3 linked regions of the Methylococcus capsulatus genome follow. The protein of the gene in region 1 binds, or shares a complex with, the protein of each later gene. Links are inferred from orthologs where the notes say so. Each region holds a gene or a part of one and is shown in the gene's direction. Other genes may lie near its edges.

Evidence for each region.
Region 2: the proteins of tsaD (region 1) and tsaB are in contact, whole or in part, in a solved structure (PDB 4WQ4), measured with the Escherichia coli proteins. The link is inferred for Methylococcus capsulatus from one-to-one orthologs.
Region 3: the proteins of tsaD (region 1) and tsaE are in contact, whole or in part, in a crystal structure (PDB 6N9A), measured with the Thermotoga maritima proteins. The link is inferred for Methylococcus capsulatus from one-to-one orthologs. Residues at the interface, in WP_004082750.1 of Thermotoga maritima: Cys10, Asp11, Arg49, His50, Leu82, Gly84, Gly135, Gly136, Glu154, Thr155, Leu156, Asp157, Asp158, Ser159, Glu162, Asp165, Lys166, Arg169, Leu170, Tyr175, Lys213, Thr214, Leu217, Tyr218, Gln221, Arg222, Asn324; in WP_004082108.1 of Thermotoga maritima: Leu37, Gly38, Lys46, Lys57, Val59, Lys60, Ser61, Thr63, Phe64, Thr65, Leu66, Met67, Val69, Pro71, Tyr82, Arg83, Leu84, Asp86, Asp88, Phe89, Asp93, Ile128, Asp130, Glu131, Arg134.

What each region holds. Positions count from the first base shown.
Region 1 is NZ_CP104311.1:850,605-853,681, reverse strand. The notes cover bases 22-2,948. They hold tsaD (tRNA (adenosine(37)-N6)-threonylcarbamoyltransferase complex transferase subunit TsaD), read left to right. Parts: upstream 22-941; coding sequence 942-1,955; downstream 1,956-2,948. Other genes in these bases: folB (dihydroneopterin aldolase), read left to right, coding at 2,621-2,948; plsY (glycerol-3-phosphate 1-O-acyltransferase PlsY), read right to left, coding at 1,942-2,541; rpsU (30S ribosomal protein S21), read right to left, coding at 598-831; N4J17_RS04075 (GatB/YqeY domain-containing protein), read right to left, coding at 116-574; dnaG (DNA primase), read right to left, coding at 22-61. Also shown: more of dnaG, read right to left, coding at 1-21; more of folB, read left to right, coding at 2,949-2,986; folK (2-amino-4-hydroxy-6-hydroxymethyldihydropteridine diphosphokinase), read left to right, coding at 2,979-3,077.
Region 2 is NZ_CP104311.1:70,629-73,632, reverse strand. What follows is about bases 107-2,960. They hold tsaB (tRNA (adenosine(37)-N6)-threonylcarbamoyltransferase complex dimerization subunit type 1 TsaB), read left to right. Parts: upstream 107-1,118; coding sequence 1,119-1,802; downstream 1,803-2,960. Other genes in these bases: N4J17_RS00360 (site-2 protease family protein), read left to right, coding at 2,516-2,960; N4J17_RS00365 (L-threonylcarbamoyladenylate synthase), read left to right, coding at 1,853-2,476; N4J17_RS00375 (HesA/MoeB/ThiF family protein), read right to left, coding at 234-980; N4J17_RS00380 (PA0069 family radical SAM protein), read right to left, coding at 107-211. Outside these bases: more of N4J17_RS00380, read right to left, coding at 1-106; more of N4J17_RS00360, read left to right, coding at 2,961-3,004. UniProt on the Escherichia coli protein: Required for the formation of a threonylcarbamoyl group on adenosine at position 37 (t(6)A37) in tRNAs that read codons beginning with adenine.
Region 3 is NZ_CP104311.1:2,466,626-2,469,775, reverse strand. The notes cover bases 15-3,014. They hold tsaE (tRNA (adenosine(37)-N6)-threonylcarbamoyltransferase complex ATPase subunit type 1 TsaE), read left to right. Parts: upstream 15-1,304; coding sequence 1,305-1,724; downstream 1,725-3,014. Other genes in these bases: N4J17_RS12155 (DNA-binding domain-containing protein), read right to left, coding at 2,298-3,014; N4J17_RS12160 (DoxX family protein), read right to left, coding at 1,705-2,301; N4J17_RS12170 (NAD(P)H-hydrate dehydratase), read left to right, coding at 15-1,308. In the rest of the region: more of N4J17_RS12170, read left to right, coding at 1-14; more of N4J17_RS12155, read right to left, coding at 3,015-3,119; N4J17_RS12150 (DUF692 domain-containing protein), read right to left, coding at 3,116-3,150. UniProt on the Escherichia coli protein: Required for the formation of a threonylcarbamoyl group on adenosine at position 37 (t(6)A37) in tRNAs that read codons beginning with adenine.

The sequences.
Region 1 (3,077 bases):
CGACGATATCGATGCGCGCTATGAGGTCGTCGATGAATTCGCGAGGGAGTCGGCCGGCCATTGGGGGAGGGGTTCCCACCGGCTTGTCCTTGCCCGATCGGTGGGAAACGCGAGCTCAGCTCAACAGTGATTTGACCCGCGCGCTGGCTGCGGCCATGTCGGTCCGTCCCTGCAGCTTCGGCTTGGCCAGGGCCATGACCTTTCCCATGTCGCCGATGCCTTTTGCGCCGGATTCCTCGATGGCAGCCTGCAGTATGGCCGAGACCTCTGCTTCGCTCAGGGCCTGAGGAAGGTATGCCTGGATGATCGCAAGTTCTGCCTGCTCGATGGCCGCAAGATCATTGCGACCTGCGGCTTCGTACTGGGCGATGGATTCGCGCCGCTGCTTCGCCATCTTGTCGAGCACCATTACGATTTGCGCATCGTCGAGCAGGATGCGCTCGTCGACCTCCTTTTGCTTGACGGCGGAGAGGATCAGGCGGATCGTACCCAGGCGTTCTTTTTCACCTGACTTGAGTGCCGCTTTCATGTCACTCTGCAGGCGTTCTTTCAGACTCGCGTCTTGCTCAGCCATGTGTGCGTTGCGGATTGACCCGTTTATTGCTGAGGGCGGCCCTTGCGCAGGTTTTGCAGGGCAAAGCGTTCGCGCGAGAGCTTTTTCAGATGCCGTTTGATGGCTGCTGCCGCTTTGCGTTTGCGTTCCTCGGTGGGCTTTTCGTAATATTCGCGGCGGCGCACTTCCGACAGGACGCCGGCCTTTTCGCAGGCGCGCTTGAAGCGGCGGATGGCAATTTCAAAAGGTTCGTTCTCGCGGATCTTAATCGACGGCATGTAGCATCCTAAACAGTTCAAATGGATTCTTGGAAAAATGGCCGGAGTCCGGCCGCCTCTTGAATAAATGGCGCATTATACCCGGACCACAGGGTAACGCAAAAAGAGCCGTGTTGGTCTTAGGCATCGAAACTTCCTGTGACGAAACCGCCGTTGCGCTTTATGACTCGAGCAAGGGGTTGCTGGCGCACCAGCTTTACAGCCAGGTCGACGAGCATGCGGCATACGGGGGCGTGGTGCCGGAAATCGCATCGCGGGACCATTTGCGCAAACTCCTGCCGCTGGTCCGCGAAGTGCTGGCGACTGCGGGAGTCCAGCGTGCCGCAATCGGCGGGATCGCCTACACGGCCGGACCGGGCCTCATCGGGGCGCTCCTCGTCGGTGCCGCCGTGGCCCGCAGCCTCGCCTGGGCCTGGGGCGTCCCAGCCGTCGCGGTCCATCACATGGAGGGCCACCTGCTTGCGCCGCTGCTGGAACCGGAGCCTCCCGAATTCCCTTTCGTCGCTCTCCTCGTGTCCGGCGGACACACCCTGCTGGTCGAGGTGCGTGGCATCGGGTCCTACCATGTGCTGGGTGAGTCGCTGGACGATGCGGCCGGGGAGGCTTTCGACAAAACCGCAAAGCTTCTTGGGCTGGGCTATCCCGGTGGGCCGGCTTTGGCCCGCCTCGCGGAGAAAGGACGCGCCGAACGGTTCCATTTCCCCCGTCCGATGACGGACAGGCCGGGTCTCGATTTCAGTTTCAGTGGACTCAAAACTCACGCGTTGAACGTGCTTGCCGCACTGCCGGGGACGCCGCAGGACAAGGCGGACATCGCCTGCGCGTTCCAGGCGGCCGTCGTCGATACGCTGGTGCTGAAATGCCGTCGGGCGCTGCGGGAAACCGGGTTGGGGCGGCTGGTCGTCGCGGGGGGGGTGAGTGCCAATCAGGCCATGAGAAAGGAACTCCATGCGATGGCCGAAAGCGAGCGCTGCCGGGTTTATTTTCCGCGGCCGGAATTCTGTACCGACAATGGGGCGATGATCGCCTTCGCCGGTTGCCGGCGCCTTCTGGCGGGGCAGTTCGAACCGTCCGTGATTGAAGCGAAGGCGCGTTGGGCGATGGAAACGCTTACGGCTGTTTAGCGCCGCCGAGCCGAGCTTCTTCGCCCTTGAGCAGACGTTCGATGTTGCCCTTGTGGCGGTAGACGAGCAGGGTGGACATGAACATCGTCGCGACCACCAGTTCGGCGGAGCCCAACCAGAACCACACGTAGACCGGGGCGAGCACCGCTGCCGCCAGCGCGGCGAGGGACGAGAACCGGAACAGTGCAGCCACGCCGATCCAGGTGAGGAGCGCCATGATACCCACCGGCCAGGCGAATCCCAGCAGCACGCCCAGGGCGGTTGCCACGCCTTTCCCGCCTTTGAACTGGAAAAACACCGGGTAGAGATGCCCGACGAACGCTGCGAAACCGATCGCGGCCAGCAACGGCGGGGAAACCGCCATGCTTTTGGCGACGAGCAAGGGAATCAGCCCCTTGGCAGCATCACCCAGCAAGGTCAGGATCGCGGCCCGTCTGCCTCCCAGGCGCAGCACGTTGGTGGCGCCTGGATTTTTCGAGCCCTCCTGGCGCGGATCGGGCAATCCCAGGGTCCGGCTGATGATGACCGCGCTCGAAACCGAGCCGAGCAGATAGGCCAAGGGAATCAGCAGCCATTCGACCAACATGAGTGCTCCGCAGTTGTCATGAATTTGAATTCTATGTTACGAATGGCCGTCTTGAACGCGCGACCGACAGAGGCCGGAAATGGACATTATATTTCTGCGAGGCCTGCAGATCGAGACGATCATAGGCATCTACGACTGGGAGCGGGAGATCCGGCAGACCGTGGTGTTAGATCTCGAAATGGCGACCGACATACGCCGGGCGGCGGAGACCGATGACATTGCCCATGCGCTCGACTACAAGGCGGTGTCGAAGCGCCTCATCGAATTCGTCGAGAACAGCCAGTTTTTTCTGGTAGAAACCTTGGCCGAGAAGGTCGCGGCCATTCTGCTGAACGAATTCTCGATTCCCTGGGTGCGCGTCACTCTGAACAAGCGCGGCGCCATTCGCGGCGCCAGCGATGTCGGCGTCCTGATCGAGCGTGGAGAAAAGCCGGCCGATGCCTGAGGTTTTCGTCAGCATCGGCAGCAATATCGACCGGGATAGGCATATTCCTTCGGCGCTCGCGGCACTGCGGGATGCTTTCGGGACACTGCGC
Region 2 (3,004 bases), 780 kb from region 1 along the record:
GGTAGGGGTTCACCGATTGGTCGAAAGGGATGTCCGGCGACTGGTTGCGGGTGATGATGGAACGCGCGTGTTCGGTGGCGACTTCAGTCGCCAGCATCAAGGGCTCTTCCGGAAACCAGCCGTCGTCCACCGCTTCCCGGGTCGTCGCGGAGAAACGGGAAGTCTCGTTGCTGACGGCGCCGCGGCCGTGGCGCGGAGTGCCGGGTTTCATGGACCACGCACTCCGTTACGGTTCACCGCCGGCCGCAGGTCGGGCAGGAAGGATTCCGCCCCAGCCTGACTTCATGCCATTCCAGCCGCAGCGCGTCGAACACCACGAGGCGGTCGTTGCGAACGCTGGGAAGGCCCAAAAGCAGTTTGATGGCTTCCAGGGCCTGCATGCTGCCAATGATCCCGGGCAGCGCCGCGACGATGCCGTTGCGGGCGCAGCTTGCGTCCAGTTCGCCGCCTTGGGGATAGAGGCAGTTGTAGCACGGGCTTTCCCCAATGCCCGGCGTGAATACGGCGAGTTGCCCCTCGAAGCGGATCGCGGCACCCGATACCAGGGGGGTACGGGTCGTGACACAGGCCGCGTTGACGGCAAAGCGGGTGGCGAAGTTATCGGAGCAGTCCAGGACCACATCGACCGCGCCCGCCCATGCTTCGAGGGCCGACGCGGAAAGGCGTTCGGCAATCGGCTCGATCCGCACCTGGGGGTTCATCCGCCGGAGCCGGTCGGTGCAGGCTTCGGCCTTGCCCCGGCCGATGTCCGCGGTGTCGAAAGCAATCTGGCGCTGGAGGTTGGAGAGATCGACCGTATCGAAATCGCTCACGACCAGCCTGCCTACACCGGCTGCGGCCAAATACATGGCGGCCGGCGAGCCGAGTCCGCCCAGACCGATGATGAGTGCGCTGGCGCCAAGCAGCCGGTCCTGGCCTTCGGCGTCGACCTCGGGAAGCATGATCTGGCGGCTGTAGCGGAGGAGTTGAGCGTCGTCCATCGAGATTCGGCTTGTCGCGACTTCCGTGATTATAGCGGCTGCGGCGCCTGGCGATGTCGTGAGGTCGATTCCAACCCGATCGTTCCGGTGGGTTACACTGGCAGGCCGTCACCGCAGTAAAGTCAAAGTATCGAAGTCATGATCTTACTCGCCATCGAAACCGCGACCGAAGCCTGCTCGGCCGCGCTCTACCTTGACGGCGCCGTCCTGGAGCGCTACCAGGTGGCGCCCAGGGAGCACAACCGGCTGATCCTGCCCATGCTGGAATCGCTGCTCGCGGAAGCCGGCATCGCGCTCGGGGGGGTGGATGCCGTGGCTTTCGGGCGCGGGCCGGGTTCGTTCACGGGCGTCCGCATCGCCGCCGGCGTGGCGCAAGGCATTGCCTTCGCGCTGGATCTCCCGGTGGCTCCGGTCTCCACCCTGGCCGCCCTGGCGGACGAGGCGATCACCGAGACGGGCTGCGAATACGCTTTTCCGTGCATCGACGCGCGCATGGCCGAGGTCTATTTCGCCGTGTACCGCCGGGACGCGGAAGGCTATCCCGTATTGTTGGGGCAGGAGCGTGTCCTGGCACCGGGCCAAGCGGATTTTTCGCCGGGGGCTGCCGGCATCGCGATCGGCAGCGGCTGGGCCACCTACCAGTCCGACCTGAGCAGCCTGGCCGGCGGACGCCTGGCCTCGGTCTTGAGCGGGCGGTTTCCCCGTGCCGCGGCGGTCGTCCGCCTGGGTGCCAGGACCCATGCACTGGGAGGATGCGTACCGGCGGAGCAGGCGTTGCCGGTTTACCTCCGCGACGATGTCGCCAGAAAGCCGAAGCCTTGAACCGGGAAGCCGCGTATCGGCTGACGCGGCTCCTGTAGTACACTAACCGCATGGCACAATATTTCGAGGTGCATCCCCACACGCCGCAGCAGCGCCTGATCCGCCAGGCTGCGGAGATCGTCCGCCAGGGGGGGCTGATCGTCTATCCGACCGATTCGTCCTATGCCTTCGGCTGCCAGATGGACCGCAAGGACGCTCTGGAGCGTATCCGCACCATCCGCCAGCTGGATGCGGAACACAACTTCACGCTGATCTGCCACGATCTTTCCCAGGTATCGGCTTTCGCCCGGATCAACAACGAGGCTTTCCGTCTGATCAAGACTTTGACACCAGGGCCCTACACTTTTCTGCTGCAGGCCACGCGCGAGGTGCCGCGTCGCCTCCAGCATCCCAAGCGCAAGACCATTGGGATTCGCTTGCCCGACAATGCGGTTTCGCAACTGCTGGTGGCCGAACTGGGCGAGCCCTTGTTCAGTTCGACCCTGATCCTGCCCGGGGAGACCGAAGGACTCGCCGATCCCGAGGACATCCGCGAGCGGGTGGGATCGCGGGTAGAACTGATCCTCGCTGCGGGAGTCGTACCCTTCGCGGAGACCACGATCGTCGATCTGACCGGCGAGCTCCCGGTCATCGTTCGCCAGGGCCGGGGCAGCATCGGCTTCCTGCGCACCTAGACTTCTCATCCCTTCTTCACTTTCGGGTCTGATCACACGATGGATGATCTTACTTTGGTTCAGCGTTTCAGTGTCTGGCTGTTGCCGGTGTTGTTCGCGATCACCCTCCATGAGGTGGCGCATGGCTGGGCCGCCAGCAGGCTGGGCGACAACACCGCCAAGAGTCTTGGCCGGCTTTCGCTGAACCCACTGCGACACATCGATCCGGTCGGCACCCTCCTGGTACCAGGTTTGTTGCTGGCCTTCGGCGGCTTCATCTTCGGTTGGGCCAAGCCGGTGCCGGTGGACTGGGGGCGGCTGCGCCATCCGCGCCGTGATATGGCGTTGGTGGCGGTCGCCGGACCCGGCGCCAACCTGGTGATGGCCCTGGGGTGGGCGATCCTGTTGCGGCTGGCCACCGAGCTGCCAGAAAGTCTGGATTATGTGGCGCTGCCCCTCGGCTTGATGGGGAAGGCCGGGGTTACCATCAACAGTGTGCTGATGGTGCTGAATCTGTTGCCTATTCCGCCGCTGGACGGCAGCCGGGTC
Region 3 (3,150 bases), 1.6 Mb from region 1 along the record:
GTAGTATGCGGTCCCGGCAACAATGGCGGCGACGGCTATGTGATCGCTCGGCTGGCGCTGGCAGCGGGCTTCGACGTCCGCGCCTATCCTGTCGGCCCGGTCGAGCGACTGCGGGGAGATGCCGCAGCCGCGTTCGCGGAGTACCGGAACGCTGATGGACCGCTGCTGAACTTCATTCCACCCGGCTTCGAAGGCGCCGAGATCCTGGTCGACGCCCTGCTCGGCACCGGCCTGGACCGGGACGTGGCCGACGAATACGCTGCCGTCATCGACGCTGTCAACGATTTTCCCGGTACAGTGGTGGCCGTGGACATCCCCTCCGGACTCAACGCCGACACCGGGGCAGTGATGGGAAACGCGGTCTGTGCGGACCTGACGGTCAGCTTCATCGGCCTCAAACAGGGCCTGTTCACCGGCGCCGGCCCGGCGCACTGCGGCGAGATCGTCTTCGACGATCTGGACACGCCGCCGGAAATCCGTCTGGGACAAGCGCCTTCCTCACGCTTGCTGCGGAGCAATGACTTCGCCCTCCCGCCCCGGCGCCGGGATGCCCATAAAGGCCACTACGGGCATGTATTGGTGATCGGCGGAGAACGCGGTTACAGCGGCGCGGCACGGATGGCGGGCGAAGCGGCGGCACGGACCGGCTCGGGTCTGGTCAGCATCGCTACCCGGGCGTCTCACTCGCCCCTGCTGAACCTGGGCCGGCCGGAGCTGATGGTGCACGGCATCGAATCCGGCCGAGAGCTCGAGCCGCTGCTGCAGCGAGCATCGGTGCTGGCACTCGGTCCCGGCCTCGGGCAGAGCGAATGGGCGAAGGCGCTGTTCGACGCCGCGATCGCCTGCGGCAAACCGCTGGTGGTCGACGCCGACGCGCTGAATCTGCTGGCGGAGCACCCGCTCCAGTGCGACCGCTGGGTACTGACGCCGCATCCCGGCGAAGCCGCCCGCCTGCTCGGGCTTTCCGGCGCCGACATCCAGCGCGACCGCTTCGCCGCCGCGTCCGCCTTGCAGCGGCGCTACGGCGGCATCGCCGTGCTCAAGGGCGCCGGGACGCTGATCGCGGGACCGGATGGCGTCCCGCACGTGGCCCGCTGGGGCAATCCCGGCATGGCCAGCGGCGGCATGGGCGATGTGCTCACCGGGGTGATCGCGGGGCTTCTGGCGCAGCACGTGCCGCCCTTCGAAGCCGCCTGTCTGGGGGTACGGCTGCACGGCCAGGCCGGAGACCTGGCCGCCGCAGCCGGAGAGCGGGGTCTTCTTGCCGGCGACGTGATCGAGGCTTTGCGCACCTGCGTCAACCGATGATGCTATACCTTCCCGACGAGGAGGCGACGCTGGCCTTCGCCGCCCGCCTGCAGACGGCTCTGCCGCCCGGATATGTCGTGTTCCTCCACGGCAATCTGGGTGCCGGCAAGACCACCCTGGTGCGCGGCTATCTGCGCGCCTCCGGCTACCAGGGCACGGTGAAGAGCCCCACTTACACCCTGGTCGAGGAATACCCTCTGGGCGACCGCACCGTCTACCATTTCGACCTGTACCGCCTGAACGACCCGGAAGAACTCGAATGGATGGGCATCCGCGATTATTTCCGGCCGGACAGCCTGTGCTTCGTGGAATGGCCCGAAAAGGGCGAAGGCCTCCTGCCCTCGCCCGACCTGGAGGTATACCTGGAGCAGGAGAACACGGGAAGGCGGCTCCGAATCAGCCCGAATCCGTTCTGATCTCATCCGCTCCCTGCGCGTGATTAAAACCGCACCGCCGGGCCCTGCCGGAAACCCACGCATCCAGGCTGTATCGCCCGGCGCCGCCGAACAACAGCGGCAGGAGCATGGCGAGATACATCAGCGGCAGTTTGAAGTTGCCATGACCTTCATCGGTGATCGCATACCCTTGGGCCAAGTCCGAGAGGCTGGCCCAGTCTGAAGGCCAATGGACCGCGGCGATGGCGACGACGGTGAGGACGGCCAGGGCGAGGCTGAACAGCCGCGTCGCCACCCCCAGCGCCAAAGCGATGGCGCCGAGCAGTTCGAAACCGGTCGCCAGCCACCAGTTGACAGATGGCGGGAACAGATTGAAGGGAAATGGAAAGCTGAGATCGGCGAACCAGTTTTCCCCGTAAAGCTTCATCAACCCGGCCTCCCAGAACTCCCACGCGAGAAGCAGCCGGAGCAACAGCGGCGGCGCCCCCGAGGCTTGCGATTCCAGCCATCCCGACAACCACCGCAGCCTCGACGGCCCCAGAGGTTTCCGGTCTTCGCGCGATGCATCCGGGCGGCAAATTTCGAAGGATTCGTTCATGGCTGACCCCATTGGCATTGAACAAAAGGAGCGCGACGGGTACCCAGGATGGCCCCTTGCTCCCGCAATCGGACCAGAATGTCCATGCCGAACGCCATGAAGGCTTCCGGGTCGAGGAATTTCCAATCCGATGCCAGTTTCCGCAGCACAGTCCTACCGGACGAAGCGCCCGTCATCAGGCGCTCGACCAGTGCCGCCGCGGGCTCGTTGAGTTCGATGAAACGTACGGTGTAGGCCCGATCGCGGAAACCGAGCAGAGTTGCCGGCTCCTTCGATCCGCTGGGCCAAACCGGAGCTTCTGCAACGATCCGGTGGACCGGATAGGCGTAGCGCAGCAGCGCCATGGCAGGAGCGAATACAGGGAAGCCGTCCAGCAGGCTGCCATTCCCATCCAGCGGTTCGTCGGGAAGCCGATCTTTAGCGATGGCGAGATGGAGCTCCATCCATTCGAAATGAGCCAGCTCCGCCAGAAACGCCGGCTCCGGGGTCTCGTTCCATTCGTCCCGGAGGTAGGCCAGGAACTCGTCCGGAATCTGGCGGTACAGAGGCGAGAGGCAGTGATGCCCGGCGATGAACCTGCGGACCAGATCCTCCCAGCGCCGCGTTCCCAGCAGGGCGCGCGTGACGGGAAAGCAGCTCGCCAAGCTGTCTTCGATCTTGTTCCGCACCAGTTCCACGTAGATCCCGACACGCTCCACCGATACGCCGGCGGGCGGCGGGAAACGGGATGGGTCGCGAAGATGCCGGACGAATTCGCGCTGGTAGTCCTGAAAGACGAACAGGGACGTCTTCCCGGGAATCTGCCGTAGCCCGCTCATAGTCCACCCCCGCCGCTTGCCGCGCGTTTAG